2 regions of the Rhodoplanes sp. SY1 genome follow, and region 2 is predicted to be linked to the other one. Evidence: predicted binding sites of a transcription regulator. Region 2 holds the regulator's gene; the other holds the start of a gene.
What was found. The regulator PhoB, encoded in region 2, activates phosphate uptake and scavenging genes when phosphate is short. The targets are predictions, from matches to a motif close to TGTCATNNANCTGTCAT.

Region 1: the regulator PhoB is predicted to act here: its motif matches at 1,388-1,404, upstream of ugpB (sn-glycerol-3-phosphate ABC transporter substrate-binding protein UgpB).

What each region holds. Positions count from the first base shown of each region.
Region 1 is NZ_JBEOMB010000063.1:9,418-12,822, forward strand. It holds partial or broken gene ABTU92_RS17395 (ATP-binding protein) at 1-273, opposite strand, end outside; gene ABTU92_RS17400 (TRAP transporter substrate-binding protein) at 312-1,235, opposite strand; gene ugpB (sn-glycerol-3-phosphate ABC transporter substrate-binding protein UgpB) at 1,519-2,892, shown strand; gene mtnA (S-methyl-5-thioribose-1-phosphate isomerase) at 3,043-3,405, opposite strand, start outside.
Region 2 is NZ_JBEOMB010000100.1:54,348-57,752, reverse strand. It holds gene ABTU92_RS22230 (GcrA family cell cycle regulator) at 290-790, shown strand; gene phoB (phosphate regulon transcriptional regulator PhoB) at 1,067-1,771, opposite strand; gene phoU (phosphate signaling complex protein PhoU) at 1,828-2,541, opposite strand; gene pstB (phosphate ABC transporter ATP-binding protein PstB) at 2,601-3,405, opposite strand, start outside.

The sequences.
Region 1 (3,405 bases), on a different contig from region 2:
GATGTAACGATGGATGAGGTTCTGCAGGCGTCCGGCCTCGCCCTCCAGCAGCACCAGCACGCTGTCGGATTCGCGCACCGCCCGGACCTCGTCCCAGGCGCGGCTCAGCGCCATCGCGCCGTTCCAGATCAGACCGGCCAGCACGATCACGACGCCGGTGTTGAGCACCGCGATCGACAGGATGCGCCAGCGGATCGGGATGGCGCGGACGAGCCGCACGAGATCGAGGCGGCGGCGCTCCGCCGGTTTCGGCGGCAGCGCGACGGCGTCGATCGCCGCGCCGTCCTGCACCGTCGGAGGCGACGCCACGGTCACTCGCTTTCCCGGATGCGGGCGATCAGCCGCTGCAGGTTCGGGTCGCCGACGCCGGCATAGACCTGCGCCATCGCGTCGACGAAGGGACGCCGGTCGAAATCGGAGACGATCGTCGTCCCGGCGGCGCGCGCCTGGGTGCGGGAGCGCTCCTCGAGCGCGTTCCACTGCTCGCGCATCACCCGGTTGGAGGCGCGGGCGGCGCTGCGGAAGATCGCCTGGTCGTCGGCCGAGAGGCTCTGCCAGGCGCGCAGCGACATCACCAGAACCTCCGGGCTCATGGTGTGCTCGGTGAGCGTGTAGTTGGGCGCGAGCTTGTAGTGGCCGGTGGTGACGTAGGACGGCCAGTTGTTCTCGGCCCCGTCGATCAGGCCGGTGGAGAGGCCGGTCTCGACCTGCCCGTAGGGAAGCTGCACGGCGGTGGCGCCGAGCGCCCGGATCATCGCGGTCATCAGCGCGGACTGCTGCACCCGGATGCGCAGGCCCTTCAGGTCGGCGATGTCGCGCACCGGGCGGTCGCGCGTGTAGAGCGAGCGGGCGCCCGAATCGTAGAAGGTCAGGCCGACAAAGCCGTAGGCCTCGAAGCTCTTGAGGATCTCGTCGCCGATCGGCCCGTCGAGCACGCTGTGCAGATGCGCCTTCGAGCGGAACAGGAACGGCATCGCGAGCACGTCGGCGACCGGCACGATGGCGCCGATCGGCGCCACGTTGGTGCGGTTGAGATCGATGGCGCCGGCGCGGGTCTGCTCGATGGTGTCCTGCTCCTCGCCGAGCTGGCGGGAATGGAACACCCGCAGGCGGTGGCGCCCGCCGGTCTGCTCCTCGATCAGCCGGCTCATGTGGAGCACGGCCTGGACCGTCGGATAGTCCTCGACCTGCGTGTCGGCGACCCGGAATTCTCGCGCGATCGCGGGTGGCGTCATCAGTGCGGCGAGAAGAAGCGCCGTCGCGGCAGCCCACAGCGCGCGGCACGCCGTCGCGCCACGCCCGCAGCGAAACCGGCCGGCGAGGCGCGGAGCCAAGGTGCGAAAGATCCCTGCTGGCGACAAAATTGCACCGCCTTGTCGTCGGAAATTGTCGTCGGACCGTCGAGGCTCGTTGTCGTGAAAGCTCGAAATTTTAGCGAAACCATGGTCGGATGACCATCCTCGCGCGGCCCGGATCGTCGCCGACGCGTCTCTCATCGCGAACAGGGGTGTGCTTTCGATGCCGGAGTCGATACCGCCCGCGCCGAACGGGTCCGCGCCGGGTCCGAGCCGCCGTCGGGTGCTGGCCGGGATCGGGGCCGGGGCGACTCTCGGCGTCGCCGGCGCGTCCCGGCCGGTCCGCGCCGCGACGACCGAGGTCCAGTTCTGGCACGCCATGGCGGGCGAGCTCGGCCGCCAGATCGAGCGCATCGTCGAGGGCTTCAACGCCGGCCAGGACGCGGTCCGGGTCGTGCCGGTGTTCAAGGGCAGCTACACCGAGACCGTGGCGGCGGCGATCTTCGCGGTGCGCACCAAGAACCACCCGGCGATCGTCCAGGTCAACGAGATCGGCACCGCCACCATGATGGCCGCCCGCGGGGCCGTGTATCCGCTCTTCGAGCTGATGCGGGACATGGGCGAGCCGTTCGACGCGACCGCCTTCCTGCCGCCGATCGCCGGCTTCTACCGGGATCCGGCCGGCAACCTCTTGTCCTACCCGTTCAACGCCTCGACCCCGATCCTCTACTTCAACCGCGACCTGTTCCGCGCCGCCGGGCTCGACGACAAGACGCCGCCGAAGACCTGGCCGCAGGTCGAGGAGGTCGCCCGGCGGCTCCGCCTCGCCGGCGTCACGTGCGGCTTCTCGACGCACTGGCCGTCGTGGGTGAACATCGAGAATTTCTCGGCCTTTCACGATGTTCCGATCGCCACGCGCGCCAACGGCCTCGCCGGGCCGGGGGCCGAGCTGATGCTCGCCAATCCGGTGCTGACCCGCCACGTCGCGGCGCTCGCCGCCTGGCAGAAGAACGGCGTGTACGCCTATGGCGGGCGTGGCACCGCCGCCGAGCCGATGCTGCACACCGGCCAGTGCGGCATCTTCATCGGCTCCTCGGCGCTCGCCGCCGACATCCGGGCGCGGGCCAGGTTCGAGGTCGGCTACGGCATGCTGCCCTACTGGCCGGACGTGCCGGGCGCCCCGCGCAACACCATGATCGGCGGCGCCAGCCTGTGGGTGCTGCGCGGCCGCCCGGCCGCCGAGTATCGCGGCGCGGCGCGCTTCTTCGCCTATCTGGCGCGGCCCGAGGTGCAGTCGCGCTGGCACCAGGCGACCGGCTACCTGCCGGTGACGCGGGCGGCCTGGGAGCACGCGCGGGCGGAGGGCTTCTACGACCGCAACCCGGGCGCCGCCATCGCCATCGAGGAGCTGACCCTGAACCCGCCGACCGACAACTCGCGCGGCCTGCGGCTCGGCTCCTTCATCCTGGTGCGCGACGTCATCGAGGAGGAGCTGGAGGCGGCCTTCGCCGGCAAGAAGACGGCCGCCGCGGCGCTCGAGACGGCGGTCCGCCGCGGCAACGAGCTGCTGGCCCAGTTCGACCGCGCCAGCCGGTGAGGCGAGGCACGGCCTCGTGTCCCGGGCGCGGTGCAGGACGCCGCGACGCGGCGTGATGCGCCGCAGAACCGGGACCCAACTTTGCGCCCCCCTGGGCCCCGGCTCTGCGGTGCACCGCTGCGCGCTGCACCGCGTCCGGGGCACGCGGCCTCACGCCCCGCCCGCCCGTTCCGGGAACGCCGCGGCGAGCGCCTCGCGGGTCGGCGCGATCACGCCGCGCTCGGTGATCAGGCCGGTGACCAGGCGCGCCGGGGTGACATCGAAGCCGTAGTTCGAGGCGCGCACCCCGTCCGGCGCGATTCGCACCGTCTCGAAGCGCCCGTCGGCCGTCTTGCCGGCCATCAGGGTGACCTCCTCCTCGCCGCGCTCCTCGATCGGGATCTCCTTCACGCCGTCCGACACGGCGAAGTCGATGGTGGGCGAGGGGAGCGCGACAAAGAACGGCACACCGTTGTCGTGCGCCGCCAGCGCCTTCAGGTAGGTGCCGATCTTGTTGCAGACGTCGCCCTGCGC
Region 2 (3,405 bases):
ACGGTACATTTTAGGTCCGGGCCGCCCGGTGTCAACCGGACGCGCCGCATCCGTCATCGCACGTACGGACTCGAAAGGGCCATGAATTGTGGATGCAATACTGGGGACTCTTGCGGGGGACTCGCGCGATATTGTAGCGTTTTCTTCGCTATCATACGACATCTCGTGCGGCGGACTGCTCTCTAAGTTTCACGTCTGTTCCTGCGTACCCGCCGGTGGAGAGGCACCGCCGCGCGGCGATGACGGATTCGACGAGAGTGATCTCGCGCCACGGGGCGAAGAGGAACACATGTGGACCGACGAGCGCGTGGAACTTCTCAAGAAGCTTTGGAACGACGGTCTCTCAGCGAGCCAGATCGCCGTCGAGCTCGGTGGAATCACACGCAATGCGGTGATCGGTAAGGTTCACCGGCTGGGCCTGTCCGGGCGCGCCAAGAGTCCCGCGGCGGCGGTGCCGCGGGCCAGGAAGCCGCGCGCGGCGGCGCCGGTGCTGCGCGTCGCGCGGCCGGCGATGCGCGGCAACACGGCGCTGGCGCGCGCCCCCGTCTACGAGGTCGAGTACGAGCAGGAGGTCGAGGCGGTCGCCAATGTGGTGCCGATGGGCCAGCGCTGCACGCTGCTCGAGCTCGGCGAGGGCAAGTGCCGCTGGCCGGTCGGCGATCCCGGCTCGACCGACTTCTTCTTCTGCGGCGGCCGGACCAGCGAGGGGCTGCCCTATTGCGGCTACCACGCGCGGATCGCCTATCAGCCGGTCGACCGGCGCCGCGACAAGCGCCTCGGGCGGATCTGATCCGCGACGAGAACGGCGTCCGGCCCAGCCGGCCGCCGAAACGCCCTGCGCCGGACGACGAGACGGTGTGCGCCGGATGACGTCGTTGCGGGATCGCGCGGCGGCCTGCGGCCCCGCAGTCCGGCCATGTCGCCGATGCATTCCGCGCGATGTCGGGGGCGCACGCCGTTCGCGAGTGCCCCGCGAGGCATTCGAGCCGGTGAGCTGCGGCGGCTCGCGCCGCCGCTCGCGGTGTCACGCCGCAGGTATCACGTCGCAGGTATCACGCCCTGGGCGTCACGCCTCGGCGCCGCCGTAGCGGTCGTTGAGGGCGTAGCCGGCGCCCCGCACGGTGCGGATCGGGTCGGAACGCTGGCCGCGATTGAGCGCCTTGCGCAGCCGGCCGACATGCACGTCGACGGTGCGCTCGTCGATATAGACGTCGCGGCCCCACACCCGATCGAGAAGCTGCTCGCGTGAAAAAACGCGGCCCGGGTTCTCCATCAGGAACTCGAGCAGACGGAACTCGGTCGGGCCGAGCGGCACGTCACGCCCCGCCCGCGCCACCCGCTTCTTGTCGCGGTTGAGCTCGATGTCGCCGGCGGTCAGCACCGACGCGACCCGCTCCGGCTTGGTGCGGCGGAGCAGCGCGCGGATGCGGGCGAGCAGCTCCGGCACCGAGAACGGCTTGACGATGTAGTCGTCGGCGCCGGTGGCGAGGCCGCGCACCCGCTCGCCCTCCTCGCCGCGCGCCGTGAGCATGATCACCGGGAGCTGCTGCGTCTCGGTGCGGGCGCGCAACCGCCTGATCAGCTCGATGCCGGACAGGCCGGGCAGCATCCAGTCGACGATGGCGAGATCCGGGGGGCTCTCCTTGAGACGGAGATCGGCGTCGTCGCCGCGGCCGGCGGCGTCGACCGCGTAGCCCTCGGCCTCGAGATTGTAGCGCAGGAGCAGCGTCAGCGGCTCCTCGTCCTCGACGATCAGAATGCGCGCGGCCATCGGCTTCAAGGTCCTCTCGGGAATAGCGGTCGCCCGGCGGCGGAGGCGCGTGTCCGTCAGGCGTCGAACGGAACCACGGTGCTCGACGTCGTGTCGCTCTTCGGGCGCTCGTCGAGGAGCGACTTGCCCTCGATCATGTAGTAGACCGACTCGGCGATGTTGGTGGCGTGATCGCCCATCCGCTCGATGTTCTTGGCGCAGAACAGGAGGTGGATGCAGATGCCGATGTTGCGCGGATCCTCCATCATGTAGGTGAGGAGCTCGCGGAACAGCGAGTTGTTGACGGCGTCGATCTCCTCGTCGGCCCGCCACACGGCGACCGCCTTCTGCAGGTCGCGCCGCGCGTAGGCGTCGAGCACGTCCTTGATCTGCGACAGCACCAGCTCGGTCATGTGCTGGACGCCGCGCATCACCTGCTGGGCGCGGAACTCGTGATCGAGCACGACGACCCGCTTGGCGATGTTCTTGGCGAGGTCGCCGATCCGCTCGAGATCGTTGGAGATGCGCATCGCCGCGACGATGTCGCGCAGGTCGACCGCCATCGGCTGGCGGCGCGTGATGGTGAGCACCGCCTTGGCCTCGATCTCGCGCTGCAGCGCGTCGATGCGCGAGTCGGCGGCGACCACGAGCTGGGCGGCCGCGAGATCGCGGCGGTCGAGCGCCTCGGTGGCGTCGGAGATCTGCTGCTCCGCCATGCCGCCCATCTCGGCGACCATGCGGGCGAGATCCTGCAGGTCGGTGTCGAAGGCCTTGTGGGTATGTTCGCCCATCGGGGGATTCTCCGGAACGTCGGTTTCTCGGTCGTCGTCTTCGTCCGCCGCCACGGCGGTCACCCGAAGCGACCCGTGATGTAGTCCTGGGTCCGCCGGTCCTTCGGCGTGGTGAAGATGTCGCTGGTGACGCCGATCTCGACCAGCACGCCGAGATGGAAGAAGGCGGTGCGCTGCGACACCCGGGCCGCCTGCTGCATCGAGTGGGTGACGATGACGATCGTGTAGTTCTCGCGCAGCTCGTCCATCAGCTCCTCGATCTTCGCGGTGGCGATCGGATCGAGGGCCGAGCACGGCTCGTCCATCAGGATGACCTCCGGGCTCACCGCGATGGCGCGGGCGATGCAGAGCCGCTGCTGCTGGCCGCCCGACAGGCTGGTGCCGGAATCGCCGAGCCGGTCCTTCACCTCCTCGAACAGGCCGGCCCGCTTGAGGCTGGTCACCACGATCTCCTCGAGCTCGGCCTTGTTGCGGGCGAGCCCGTGAATGCGCGGCCCGTAGGCGACGTTCTCGAAGATCGACTTGGGGAACGGGTTCGGCTTCTGGAACACCATTCCGACGCGGGCGCGCAGCTGCACGACGTCGAGCTGCGGGTCGTAGATGTCGCGGTCGTCCATGGTGATCTTGCCGGTCACCCGGCAGCCCACGATGGTGTCGTTCATCCGGTTGAGGCAGCGCAGGAAGGTCGACTTGCCGCAGCCGGAGGGGCCGATCAGCGCCGTCACGGCGCGCTCCTGGATGTCGAGGTCGACGTCGCGCAGCGCGTGCTTGTCTCCGTAATAGACGTTGACGCCCTGCGCCACGATCTTGACCGGGTTGCCCGCCACCGCGGCGGCCGCGGCGACCGCGGTCGCCGAGTCGAGC